One region of the Lentzea sokolovensis genome, then DNA from elsewhere that is predicted to be linked to it. Evidence: riboswitches for the same ligand, from Rfam matches in the RefSeq annotation. Region 1 holds a riboswitch; each other region holds the start of a gene.

Region 1 (3,361 bases):
ATGCGCACGGGGTTGCTCTCGAACTGCTCCTGCGTCAGCCAGTCCGCGTCCTGGCCACCGGCGGCGATCAACGCGTGGATCAGCGCGTCGCCGTCCAGCTCCTGCACGCCCGGCAGCGCGTCGCCGATGTCGTAACCGTGTTCCTGCATGGCCTTCAGCAGCCGCACGGTCGACGCCGGCGTGTCCAGGCCGACCGCGTTGCCGATGCGGGAGTGCTTGGTCGGGTACGCCGACAGCATGACCGCGATCCTGCGGTCCGCGACCGGGATGTGACGCAGCCTGCCGTGCCGGACCGCGATGCCCGCGACGCGCAGCGCCCGTTCCGGGTCGGCCACGTAGACGGTGAGGCCGTCGGAGTCGATCTCCTTGAAGGAGAACGGGACCGTGATGATCCGGCCGTCGAACTCGGGGATCGCGACCTGCGTCGCGGTGTCCAAAGGAGACAGTCCGTCGTCGTTGGAGTCCCACGACTCGCGGCTCGACGTGAGGCACAACCCCTGCAGGATCGGCACGTCGAGCGCGGCCAGCGCGCCGACGTCCCACGCGTCGTCGTCGCCACCTGCGGACGCCTTCGCGGGGTTCGTGCCGCCCGCCGCGAGCACCGTCACGACGAGCGCGTCGGCTTGGCGCAGCACGTCGAGCAGTTCGGGTTCGGCGGTGCGCAGCGAAGAGCAGAAGACCGGCAGGGGCTTCCCGCCCTTGGCCTCGATCGCGTCGCACAGGGCGTGGACGAACGCCGTGTTCCCGGCCACGTGGTGCGCGCGGTAATAGAGCACCGCGACCGTCGGACCGGTGCCCTCGGTCTCCCGTTCCAGCACACCCCACGTGGGGGTGGCGGCGGGGGCCTCGAAGCCGTGGCCGGTCAGCAGCACGGTGTCCGACAGGAACTTGTGCAGCTCGGTGAGGTTCGCCGGACCGCCGTGCGCGAGGTAGAGGTGCGCCTCGGCGCACACGCCACCGGGCACCGTCGACAGCTCCATCAGCGCCGCGTCCGGCTGCTGCTCGCCACCGAGCACCACCACCGGCAGGCCGCACGCCAGCAGCCAGTCGAGGCCTTCCTCCCACATCCGGCGCCCACCGAGGATGCGCACGAGGACGAGGCCGACGTCCTGGATCAACTCGGGCAGGTCGTCGGTCGTGAGTCGCGCGGGGTTGCCGAGCCGGTACTCGGCACCGCTCGCACGCGCCGACAGCAGGTCGGTGTCGGAGGTCGACAGCAGCAGGATCACGCAGGCTCCATCCCTCGTGGGGTCCTCGCCCCAAAATGCGGGTGACTGGCGAAGCGGAGTTCCTGACTCCCAGCGGTGTTCGCTGGTCACAGTGGCGGGACCGCGCCGGATTCGCACCGGCTTCCTCCTGCGCTTCGTCGTTCGGGCTCACCCTAACCGGCGGGTTACAGTCCGACCTATGCGTAGTCACCCGGACGCCTGCCCCGGCGCCGTCGAGCTGCACGCCGCGGCCGACGGCGGGCTGGCGCGCATCCGGGTGCCGGGCGGCACTCTTTCCGCTGCTCAGTGGGACGTCGTGCGCCTCGCGTCGCTCGAACTCGGCTCCGGCTCGATCGAACTGACCTCGCGGGCGAACCTCCAGATCAGGGGGCTGGCCGACGGCGTGGAACTGGGCGCGCGGCTGGCCGCGGCCGGCCTGCTGCCCTCGGCGTCGCACGAGCGGATCCGCAACATCATCGCCGCCCCGCTGGAGGACAACCAGGCGCTGGTCGACGCGATCGACTCGGCCCTGTGCGCGGACCCGGCGATGGCGGATCTGCCGGGAAGGTTCCTGGTGACGGCGGGGGCCGCGGTGAGCGGGCTGGGCGGCGACTTCGGCCTGGTCAGCAGCGATGTGGGCCAGACGGGCGGCGATGCGTCCCGCACCACCCCCTCCCCGTGGGTCCTCCTCCTCGCCGGCCGCGACACCGGCGTCCGCGTCACCGACCCGGTCGACGCCGTGCTCACCGCCGCCCGCCTCTTCCAGCAGCTCCGCGGGCAGGCCTGGCGCCTGTCCGAAGTAGACGACGGTGTGCGAAAGATCACCGCTCACTTCGGTGCCTCCGACGCCCCGCGGATCACCCCGGCTGTGACTCCTGTCGCACCTTCACCTTTGACGCCAGGCGTCCCGCTCGGCCGGCTCGACGCCCACCAACTCCCCGGCGTCGCCCTGCGCCTGACGCCGTGGCGCAGCCTGGTCGTCCCCGCCGGCACCGACACCTCCGGCTTCATCACCGACCCGGCCTCCCCGTGGCACGGCGTCAGCGCCTGCACCGGCCGCCCCGGCTGCGCGAAGTCGCTGTCCGACGTACGGGCCGACGCGCGCGCGTGGCTCGGCACCCCGCATGACCGTCCCGTCCACTGGTCGGGCTGTGCCCGCCGCTGCGGCCGTCCCGCCGGCGATGTGACCGAGTTCGTCGCGACCGGCGACGGCTACGAGGAGATCCGTTGACGCAGTACATCAAGGACGGGGCGGAGATCTACCGCCAGTCCTTCGCCACCATTCGCGCGGAGTCGGACCTCACCAGGTTCCCCGCCGACGTCGCGAAAGTCGTCGTCCGCATGATCCACGCGTGCGGCATGACCGACCTGCCGGACGACGTCGCCTTCTCCCCGAACGTCGTGCGCGACGCCCGGGAAGCGCTGCGCAACGGTGCGCCGATCCTGTGCGACGCCAACATGGTCGCGTCCGGCGTGACCCGCCGCCGCCTGCCGAAGGACAACGAAGTCCTTTGCCACCTGCAGGATCCGCGGACTCCGGAGCTGGCGCAGACCATCGGCAACACGCGCAGCGCCGCCTCCCTGGAACTGCTCGCGGACCGGTTCGACGGCGCGGTGATCGCGATCGGCAACGCCCCCACGGCGTTGTTCCACCTCCTCGACCTGATCGCCGCCGGAGCCCCGAGGCCCGCCGCGGTCCTGGGCATCCCGGTCGGGTTCATCGGGGCCGCGGAGTCCAAGGAAGCTTTGGCCGCAACGGATCTGGAGCACCTCGTGGTGCGCGGCCGGCGCGGCGGCAGTGCCATGACGGCGGCGGCCATCAACGCGATCGCGAGCGAGGAAGAATGACGGGCAAGCTCTACGGCGTCGGCCTGGGTCCCGGCGACCCGGAACTCCTGACGGTCAAGGCCGCGCGACTCATCAACGAAGCCGACGTGGTGGCGTTCCACAGCGCCCGGCACGGCAAGTCGGTCGCCAAGACCATCGCGGCGCCGTACTTCCGCAGCCAGAACGATCCGAACCCGCAGATCATGGAACAGCTCGTCTACCCGGTCACCACCGAGGACACGGACGACTACCAGGGCGAGATCGACGCCTTCTACGAGGAGGCCGCCGCCAAGCTGGCCGCGCACCTCGACGCCGGACGCGTCGTC
Region 2 (3,361 bases), on a different contig from region 1:
CGCCGAACGCGGCTTCCACGGCACCGGCATCCGCGACCTCGCGCAGGCCGCCGGGCTGTCGTCGGCGACGCTCTACCACTACATGGGCACCAAGGAAGACCTGCTGGTCGAGATCATGCGCACGAGTCTCACCGAGTTGATCGGCAAGGCCGAGCAGATCACCGGTGACGAGACGGACCGTCTCGTCTCGTTGGTCAAGATGCACGTGCGGGCGCACGCCGAGAAGCCGCGCGAGACCGCGGTGGTGGACGGCGAGATGCGCGCGCTGACCGGCGAGCGCCGCGAGGAGATCGTGGCGTTGCGCGACCGCTACGAGCGCTTCTGGCAGGACGCGATCGACGACGGCGTGAAGGCGCGCAAGCTGACGGTGGCCGATCCGAGCGTCGCGCGGCTGGCGTTGCTGGAGATGTGCAGCGGCGTTTCCCGGTGGTACTCCCCGGACGGGCCGGTCAACTTGAGTGATCTCACCATTCAGTACGGCGCGATGGCGCTGGGCATGCTCGGCGCCGCCCGCTAGTGTCGGTCCTGCCAGCGGTTCACCCGGACTCGTTCCGGGTGGAGCAAAAGGGAACCCGGTGCGAGTCCGGGACTGCCCCGCAGCGGTGAGTGGGAACGAAAGCCGTCAGAAGCACTGGGTCTGCCAGACCTGGGAAGCGACGGCCGGTAGGAGCACGCAAGACGCCCACGAGTCCGAAGACCTGCCGCCGGTCCGCGCGCCGACCCGGCGCGCGGTGCTCCGGAGCCTCTCGGGCGCGGCTCCGTGCCGCCCTGCTCGCGTGTCTCCGGTGCTTCCGCACGCTCGCGAGGAGAGAGCCTGTGACCATCGGCAGCACCGTCTTCGGCTACCCCCGGATCGGACCGAAGCGCGAACTGAAGCGCGCGGTCGAGCAGTACTGGGCCGGGAAGATCGACGAAGCCGCACTTCACCAGACCGCCCGAGACCTGCGGGCGCGGACCTGGGCCGAACTGTCCGAACTGGACTCCGTGCCGTCGAACACCTTCTCGTTCTACGACCAGGTGCTCGACACGTCATTGCTGTTCGACGCGATCCCCCAGCGGTTCCGCGACCTCGGACTGTCCGAACTGGACACCTACTTCGCGGCTGCACGCGGCCGGGACGGCGCCGCGGCCCTGGAACTGACGAAGTGGTTCGACACGAACTACCACTACCTGGTGCCGGAACTGGGCCCGGACACCGAGTTCCGGCTGGCCGGCGACAAGCCGATCGCCGAGTACCGCGAGGCGCTCGAACTCGGCATCACGACCCGGCCGGTGCTGCTCGGCCCGGTCACGTACCTGTTGCTGGCCAAGAGCACGGTCCCCGGTTTCGAACCGCTGACGCTGCTCGACCGGCTGCTGGAGGCGTACGTCGAACTGCTCGGCCGCCTGCGCGTCGAGGGCGTCGAATGGGTGCAGATCGACGAACCGGCGTTCGCCGCCGACCGCACACCGGCCGAGCTGAACGCGTTGCGCCGCACGTACCGGACGGTGAGCGGGCTGCCGGGCAGGCCGAAGCTGCTGGTCACCGGCTACTACGGCGATCTGGGCGAGGCGCTGCCGATCCTGGCCTCCTCGCAGGTCGAGGCGATCGGCATCGACCTCGTGAGCGCGCCGGACACGTCGGTGGCGATCCCCGCGCTGCGCGACAAGATCCTGGTGGCCGGCCTGGTCGACGGACGCAACGTGTGGCGCACCGACCTGCACGCCGCTCTCGCGAAGGCCGCGGCGCTGCTGGGCTCGGCACGCGAAGTCGTCGTCTCGTCTTCCTCCACGCTGCTGCACGTGCCGTACGACCTGGAGGCCGAGACCCTCGAACCGGACGTGCGGGCGCGGCTGGCGTTCGCCCGGCAGAAGGTCCGCGAGATCGTGGTGCTGGGCAAGGCTTTGCGCGACGGAGCCGACGGCGCCTGGGCCGACGAGGCGCAGCGCCAGGTGCCCGGCCCGCGCCGCGACGACCACGTCCGGGCGCGCATCGCGTCGTTGCGGCCGGAGCACAGCCTCCGCGCGCCGTACGAGGAACGGGCCGCGGCCCAGCAGGCCCGGCTCGGGCTGCCGCCGCTCGCGACCACGACGATCGGGTCGTTCCCGCAGACCGGCGACATCCGCAAGGCACGCGCGGCGGTCAGGAACGGTCAGATCACCGAGGACGAGTACGGGCAGCGGATGCGGGACGAGATCGGGCGCGTGATCGATCTGCAGGAGGACATCGGCCTGGACGTGCTGGTGCACGGCGAACCCGAGCGCAACGACATGGTCCAGTACTTCGCAGAGCACCTGGAAGGCTTCGCCAGCACGCAGTTCGCGTGGGTGCAGTCGTACGGGTCGCGGTGCGTGCGGCCGCCGATCATCCACGGCGACGTATCGCGCCCGAAGCCGATGACGGTGCCGTGGAGCACCTACGCGCAGTCGCTGACGTCCAAGCCGGTCAAGGGGATGCTGACCGGTCCGGTGACGATCCTCGCGTGGTCGTTCGTCCGCGACGACCAGCCACCGGCCGACACCGCGAACCAGGTGGCGCTGGCGTTGCGCGACGAGATCCGCGACCTGGAGGCCGCCGGGATCCGGGTGGTGCAGGTCGACGAACCGGCGTTGCGCGAGCTGCTTCCGTTGCGCCGGAAGGACCAACCGGCGTACCTGGAGTGGTCGGTCGGCGCGTTCCGGCTCGCCACCGCGGGCGCGACGCCGGGCACCCAGATCCACACCCACCTGTGCTACTCGGAGTTCGGCGAGGTGATCGGCGCGATCTCCGACCTCGACGCCGACGTCACGACGATCGAGGCCGCACGGTCCAAGATGGAGATCCTGGAGGGCCTGGAGTTCCCGCGTGGCATCGGGCCCGGCGTCTACGACATCCACTCACCTCTGGTGCCGAGCGAGGACGACATGGCCGCGCTGATCACCGAAGCGGTGCGCGCGGTGCCAGGTGAACGTTTGTGGATCAACCCCGACTGCGGGCTCAAAACGCGCGGTTACGCCGAGGTGGAGCCGGCGTTGCGAAACCTGGTCGCGGCGGCCAACCGCGTACGCAACGACCTGGGCTGATGGGAGCGCGACCCCGGGACGTGATCGATTCCGTCCCGGGGTTGTGAATTTCCCGGTATGGCAAAGATTTGGCGAAGCACCTAGACGTGAACGCGGTTCATGTACCACCTTCGGCCTCGCAAGCCTCGCTCCCCTGCACCCCGGAGGCCTGAAGTTGAGGAAAAAGCTCCTGACCGCGCTCGCCGGCGCACTGCTGATCACGGCACTGTTCCCCGGCATCGCGCTCGCTGACCCGCCCCGGGCCATCCCCGCCAACTACGAGGCGGCCGACGGCAAGTGGCAACCGGCGTTCGACTACGACGGCGACGGCTGTTACCCC
Region 3 (3,361 bases), on a different contig from region 1:
TCGATCACGCGGTCGAGGAACACGACGGCGGTGCGGACCGTGGCACGCAGCCGTTCCCAGTCGATGTCGGACCCCTCGACGTGAGCACCGAGGTTGACCGAGCCCAGGTTGCAGACCGCGGTCTCCTCGTCGCTGGTGACCTCGAGGATCTCCGTGCAGAGGTTGGACAGGTGCACCACGTTCGACGGCGACGCGGTCTGGTTGCACCTGCGGTTCGCGGTGTCCTTGAACGTCATCCAGCCGTTGCCGGTCTGGGCGAGCGTGCGGATCATCCGTCCATAAAGGTCACGAGCCTTGACCGTGCGGACGGCGCGGCCGGCCTCCTCCGCGCCGCGATAGGCGCGGTCGAACTCGTCGCCCCACAGGTCGACCAGCTCGGGAATCTCGTCAGGGTCGAACAGCGACCAGTCCCCGTCCGCCTCGACGCGGCGCATGAACTCGTCCGGGATCCAGTTCGCCAGGTTGAGGTTGTGCGTGCGGCGCGCGTCCTCACCGGTGTTGTCGCGCAGCTCCAGGAACTCCTCGATGTCCGGGTGCCACGTCTCCAGGTACACGCAGGCGGCGCCCTTGCGTCGGCCGCCCTGGTTGACCGCCGAGACCGACGCGTCGAGCGTGCGCAGCCACGGCACGATGCCGTTGGAGTGGCCGTTCGTGCCGCGGATCAGCGCACCGCGCGAACGGACCCGGGACCACTGCACGCCGATGCCGCCGGCGAACTTCGACAGCCGGGCGATCTGCTTGTAGCGGTCGTAGATCGACTCGAGCTCGTCGCGCGGCGAGTCCAGCAGGTAGCACGACGACATCTGGGTGTGCTGCGTACCGGAGTTGAACAGCGTCGGCGAGCTGGGCAGGTACGCCAGCGACGACATCAGCCGGTAGAAGTCGATCGCCTCGGTCGCGGTCTGCGAGAGACCGCACGCGACGCGCAGCAGCCAGTACTGCGGCTGCTCGATCACCGAACGCTTCGCGGGGTGGCGCAGCAGGTAGCGGTCGTAGACCGTGCGCAGGCCGAAGTACTCGAACCGCCGGTCGCCGTCGAGGTCGATCGCGTCGTCGAGCTTGCGGGCGTTGGCGGCCACGAACTCCGCGGTCGCGTCGCCGATCAGGCCTTCCGCGTGGCCGAGCGCGATGCTCTGGCTGAAGGACATCACGCCCTGGCGGCGCACTTCCTTCTCGATGAACGCCGCGAGCAGGCCGGCGGCGAGCTTGGAGTACTCGGGCTCCTCGGACACGAGCGCCGCGGCGGTCTGGATCGACAGCCGGTCCAGTTCCTCGGTGGTGGCGCCGTCGTAGAGGCCGCTGATCGTCTTGGTGGCGACCCGCAGCGGGTCGACGTCGTGCAGACCGACCGTGCAGCGCTCCACCGCGCGCACGATCTTGTTCAAGTCAACGGGTTCCAGTGAACCGTTGCGTTTCTTGACGCGCATAGTGGTGGTGACCGTGTCGACCGCCGTCACTAGCTCTCTCCTCGCGAGCTCGGGTGGCCACGGGGACAGCGAGGAGTGAACGGGCGCGCGCGACCGCCACGTCCTCCCGCCCTCCCTCGGGGCCGCGGACGCCCGCACGCAGGCACGTGCGGGGCGCTGGCAGGTCTTCGGACTCATGGGCGAGCCTGTCGCCAGGCGCCTACCGGCCGTCGCTTCCCAGACATCGATGTCCAGTGCTTTCTGACGGCTTTCGTTCCCACTCACCGCTGCGGGGCAGTCCCGGACTCACACCGGGTTCCCTCTTGCGACGACCGATCTGGAGGATCGGCCGAACCAGCTTCGGAGCACAATACATGGGCGCCGTCGAGCCACGAGCAACTACATCTAGTGGGCGTGTCGCTCAGTTGGCCCAGAGGACGTCGGCCAGGGCGCGCAGGCTGTCGTGGATGTGGAACGACATCGCCGGGCGTTCCGGCGAGCGGCCAGTCGCAACCGCCGCAGCTGCCCGCGCAACGCCCCGAGCGCCTCGCCGAGGTAGGGGTTGCCCGCTGCCTCGTCGATCAACGCGTCCAGCCGCGCGATCAACTCCTCGGGGTCGCCGTCGGCGAACTCGGCGTTTCAGGTGCGCACCCGGCGCCAGGCCCCAGGCCACGATCTCGTCGCGCAGCTGTGTGCACACCGTGAATACATCGTTCACCGTATTTCGCTTGCGACTAGATCCGAGGAGCCCCACACTGAGCCGCCGATGCCAGGGCTGAACGGGTGGTTCATGTTCGACGTGATCATTGCCGGATGCGGTCCGACCGGCGCGATGCTGGCCGCCGAAGTGCGACTGCACGACGTGCAGGTGCTCGTTCTCGAAAAGGAACCGGAGCCCTCGTCGTCGTTCGTGCGGATTGTGAGTCTGCACATTCGCAGTTTGGAAGTCCTGGCGATGCGCGGACTGCTGGATCGCTTTCTGGAACGCGGCAGGCAGCGCCCGGTCGGCGGAGCCTTCGCCGCCATCCCCAAGCCCACGCCCGGCGGCCTGGATTCCTCGTTCACCTTCCTGCTGGGCATCCAGCAGCCGACCGCCGAGCACCTGCTCGCCGACCACGCGATCGCACTGGGCGCACAGGTCCGGCGCGGTGACGGGGTGGTCGCGTTCGAGCAGGACGACGAAGGCGTGACCGTTGAACTGGCCGATGGCGAGCGGCTGCGGTCGCGGTACCTGGTCGGCTGCGACGGCGCCCGCAGCACGGTGCGCAAACTTCTCGGCGTCGGGTTCCCCGGCGAGCCCTCGCGGAACGACACGCTGATGGGCGAGATGAAATTCGGCGCACCGGAGGACGAGATCGCCGCCAAGGTGGCGGCGATCCGCGAGACCGGCAAGGTGTTCCAGCTCGGACATTTCGGGGATGGGATTTATCGCGTTGTGGTCTCCTGTGCGGAGGCCGGCGAGGAACGCGCGGAACCGCCGACCATCGATGATTTCCGGCGGGAACTGCGCGCCGTCGCCGGAACCGATTTCGGCGCGCACTCCCCGGGCTGGTTGTCCCGTTTCGGCGATTCCACCCGATTGGTCGAGCACTACCGGATCGGGCGGGTGCTGCTGGCCGGCGACGCGGCGCACATCCACCCGCCCGCCGGCGGTCAGGGCCTGAACCTCGGCGTGCAGGACGCGGTCAACCTCGGCTGGAAGCTGGCCGCGCAGGTCCGCGGCTGGGCGCCGGAGACGTTGCTGGACAGCTACCACGCCGAACGTCATCCGGTCGCCGCGGACGTCCTGGACAACACCCGTGCCCAGGTGCAGCTCTCCTCCCCCGAACCGGGCGCGCAGGCAGTGCGCAGGCTGCTCACCGAACTGATGGACATCAACGAGGTGAACCGGCGGCTGATCGAGAAGATCACCGCGCTCGGCATCCGCTACGACTTCGGCGAGGGCCCCGACCTGC
Region 4 (3,361 bases), on a different contig from region 1:
GGCGTCGGGCTTGAGCGCCCGGTACACGCACCGCAAGGTCGTCGACTTGCCGCTGCCGTTGGGGCCGACGATGCCGACGACCTCACCGGAGGCGTTCAACGAAATGCCGGAGATGATGTTCCGGACGGTGACGTCGTGCAGTTCGACGCGCATCAGCGGCCTCCGAAGACGTAGGACCTGCGGCGCATCAGGAAGATGAAGCACGGCACGCCGAGTGCGGCCGTGATGACGCCGAGCGGCAGTTCCTCCGGCGCCGCGAGCATCCGCGCGGCCACGTCGACCCAGACCAGGAACGACGCTCCGGCCAGCGGTGCGAGCGCCAGGACCTTGCGGTGGTCGGCGCCGACCACCATGCGCGTCAGGTGCGGCAGCATCAGCCCGACGAATCCGACGGCGCCGCTGACCGCCACCAGCACACCGGTCATGGCGGCAGTGACGATGAACAGGTGCGTGCGGAACCGGTTGACCGCCACACCGAGCGTGGTCGCCGTCTCGTCGCCCATCGCCAGCGCGTTGAGCTTCCGCGCCTTGGTCGTCAGGTAGACGATGCCGGCCGCGGTCACGACGGCGGCGACGGGCAGCGACTGCCAGTTCGCGCCGCCGAGGCTGCCGAGCAGCCAGAACATCGCGGCCCGCGCCGCCTCACCTCGCGGCGCCTGGAACACCAGCAGCATCGCCACGGCGGAGAACCCGTACGCGAGCGCGGTCCCGGTCAGCACCAGCCGCAACGGTGTGAGCCCTCGGCTCGTGCGCGCGGTGATGTAGACCAGGGCCGTGGCGCCGAGACCGGTCAGGAACGCTCCCACCGACAACGCGTAGACGCCGAGGCCGGACAGGATTCCGAGCGTCGCGACCGCCGTCGCCCCCACGCTCGCGCCCGACGAGATGCCGAGCACGTAGGGGTCTGCCAACGCGTTGCGCACCATCGCCTGGATCGCGACGCCGACGGTGCTCAGACCCGCTCCCACGACCGCGGCCAGCAGGACGCGGGGAAGCCGGATGTCCCAGACGATGTGGTACTGCCCGGCGAGGTCCGCGGGGATCGTGCCACCGGTCAGCGCCGCCCACAGCAGTTCGAGCGTGAGGTCGAACGGAACGGAGACGGGGCCGAGCGCGACGCCCGCGACGAGGCTGACGGCGAGCACGCCGACGAGCACGCTGATCTTGGAGAGCACTGGGTCCTTCCCGCAGTCCACGGCGGAGTCGGAAGTTCTCGGGCACCGTGAGCGGGTGTTCGGGCTCGTCCCAGGTGGGACCTACCGTTGCGGGTCAGCGCCGGACTTCGACCGGTCTTCCCCCACGCACGACTGACCCGACCCTACCTGCGAAAACAGAAAGTTCGAAAATTCTCCGGGTGTGATGTCGATCCGGCCCGCGGCCCGTTCGACCTGTGGACGTCACCGAGGAAGACACCGAGCGAGGAGATCCACCGTGAAGTACATCCTGATCATGCGTGCCACCGACGAGGCCTACGCGAACATGGGCGAGTTCGACTTCGACAAGATGCTGGAGACGATCGGCGCGTACAACGAGGAACTGATCCGCGCCGGTGTGCTGCTGGCCGCCGAGGGTCTCTCCGAGCCGTCCGAGGGAGTCGTCGTCGACTACTCCGCCGAACCCCCGGTCGTCACCGACGGCCCGTACGGCGAGACCAAGGAGCTGTTCAACGGCTTCTACCTGCTCAACGTGTCCTCGAAGGAGGAGGCGATCGAGTGGGCCAAGCGCATGCCGCTGACCGGCCCGGGCTTCAAGACCGAGATCCGGCGCGTGCCGACGATCGACGAGTTCCCGCAGGACAACGAGTGGATCCAGAAGGAGCGCGCGTGGCGTGAGGCCAACGGCCAGCTCTGACCGACGCGCGGAAACGCCGAAGCCCGGCCGGGGATTCTCCGGCCGGGCTTCAAAACGTCTAGCGGATGAACCTCAGCCAGTGCGGACGTTCGACGACACGAGTGCCGCGAGACGGTCGCCGATGGCGTAGGTGGCCCCAGGCGACTGGTGGTCCCTGGTAGCGAGATCAAAGGCCACGGAGGCCTCGATCCGGCGGGCCGACTCGTGCTCGCCGAGGTGGTCGAGCAGCAGCGCGACCGACAGCACGGCGGCCGTCGGGTCCGCGATGCCCTGGCCCGCGATGTCCGGCGCCGAACCGTGCACCGGCTCGAACATCGACGGGTTGCGACGGGTCACGTCCATGTTTCCCGACGCGGCCAGGCCGATGCCACCCGTGACGGCGGCGGCGAGGTCGGTCAGGATGTCGCCGAACAGGTTGTCGGTGACGATCACGTCGTAACGGCCCGGGTCGGTGACCATGTGAATGGTCGCCGCGTCCACGTGCTGGTAGGCCACGGTGACGTCCGGGTGCTGCAGCGAGACCTCCTCCACGACGCGCGACCACAACGAGCCGGCGTGCGTGAGGACGTTCGTCTTGTGCACCAAGGTCAGGTGCCGGCGCTGACGGTTCGACGCACGCGCGAAGGCGTCCCGAACCACGCGCTCGACGCCGAACGAGGTGTTCAGCGAGACCTCGGTGGCGATCTCGTGCGGCGTGTCCTTGCGGAGCAGGCCGCCGTTGCCCGCGTACGGGCCTTCCGTGCCCTCGCGGACCACCACCATGTCGATCTCCGGCGGGTCCGCGAGCGGGCTGCGGACACCGGGGTAGAGACGAGCCGGGCGGAGGTTCACGTGGTGGTCGAGTTCGAAGCGCAGCCTCAGAAGCAGGCCCCGCTCCAGAATTCCGCTCGGCACCGACGGGTCGCCCACCGCGCCGAGCAGGATCGCGTCGTGCTGGCGAAGCTCTCCCAGCACCGACTCGGGCAACAACTCTCCCGTGGCGTGCCAGCGCGCCGCGCCGAGGTCGTAGCGAGTGATCTCGGCCGCCGGAACGACCTCTCCGAGGACCTTCAGGGCCTCAGCGATGACCTCGGGCCCGATCCCGTCTCCTGGGATCACTGCGAGCCGCATCCACACACCTCCCAGGTGTCAGTCCCCAATTGGTGGGACTACTTTCCTTCGCGAAAGGCTACCGGCATCCAGGCCGCCCGCCGCATGCCGGACACCCCATCGGGGTGTTATCTCCCGTACTGCGGGACACCCACACGGCCCATATCCCACTTTCGAGTGTCACTCGACCGCAGGAACGGGGTCGCGTCAAGGGGTGACGGCAGGCAGTTCCGGGCCGTGACATGCCGAGAGGCCCGGTTCCAAACGAAGAACCGGGCCTCTCGTGAAACATCCGATCTAGTAGGCGCCGCCCCGGCCACTCGACTTCACCAGGACGACCGACGCGCGGTCACCGTTGGCGTTGTGGTGGTTGAGGACCAGCAGACCCTCGGACTTGTCGGCCTTCAGCGAGGCCTCGTTC

Evidence for each region. Region 1 has a riboswitch for cobalamin ahead of cobN (cobaltochelatase subunit CobN). Riboswitches for the same ligand answer to the same signal wherever they lie in the genome.
Region 2: another riboswitch for cobalamin. It lies ahead of metE (5-methyltetrahydropteroyltriglutamate--homocysteine S-methyltransferase); the one in region 1 lies ahead of cobN (cobaltochelatase subunit CobN).
Region 3: another riboswitch for cobalamin. It lies ahead of SK854_RS07310 (ribonucleoside-diphosphate reductase subunit alpha); the one in region 1 lies ahead of cobN (cobaltochelatase subunit CobN).
Region 4: another riboswitch for cobalamin. It lies ahead of SK854_RS25695 (FecCD family ABC transporter permease); the one in region 1 lies ahead of cobN (cobaltochelatase subunit CobN).

The regions. Positions count from the first base shown of each region.
Region 1 is NZ_JAXAVU010000013.1:266,343-269,703, reverse strand. It holds gene cobN (cobaltochelatase subunit CobN) at 1-1,229, opposite strand, end outside; cobalamin riboswitch at 1,265-1,399, opposite strand; gene SK854_RS32530 (hypothetical protein) at 1,408-2,439, shown strand; gene SK854_RS32525 (precorrin-8X methylmutase) at 2,436-3,056, shown strand; gene SK854_RS32520 (precorrin-2 C(20)-methyltransferase) at 3,053-3,361, shown strand, end outside.
Region 2 is NZ_JAXAVU010000014.1:785,765-789,125, forward strand. It holds gene SK854_RS37455 (TetR/AcrR family transcriptional regulator) at 1-517, shown strand, start outside; cobalamin riboswitch at 516-720, shown strand; gene metE (5-methyltetrahydropteroyltriglutamate--homocysteine S-methyltransferase) at 817-3,042, shown strand; gene SK854_RS37465 (NPP1 family protein) at 3,197-3,361, shown strand, end outside.
Region 3 is NZ_JAXAVU010000004.1:390,884-394,244, forward strand. It holds gene SK854_RS07310 (ribonucleoside-diphosphate reductase subunit alpha) at 1-1,457, opposite strand, end outside; cobalamin riboswitch at 1,569-1,780, opposite strand; gene SK854_RS07315 (FAD-dependent monooxygenase) at 2,197-3,361, shown strand, end outside.
Region 4 is NZ_JAXAVU010000010.1:774,012-777,372, forward strand. It holds gene SK854_RS25690 (ABC transporter ATP-binding protein) at 1-153, opposite strand, end outside; gene SK854_RS25695 (FecCD family ABC transporter permease) at 153-1,175, opposite strand; cobalamin riboswitch at 1,209-1,341, opposite strand; gene SK854_RS25700 (YciI family protein) at 1,432-1,851, shown strand; gene SK854_RS25705 (3-isopropylmalate dehydrogenase) at 1,924-2,961, opposite strand; gene SK854_RS25710 (S8 family peptidase) at 3,238-3,361, opposite strand, start outside.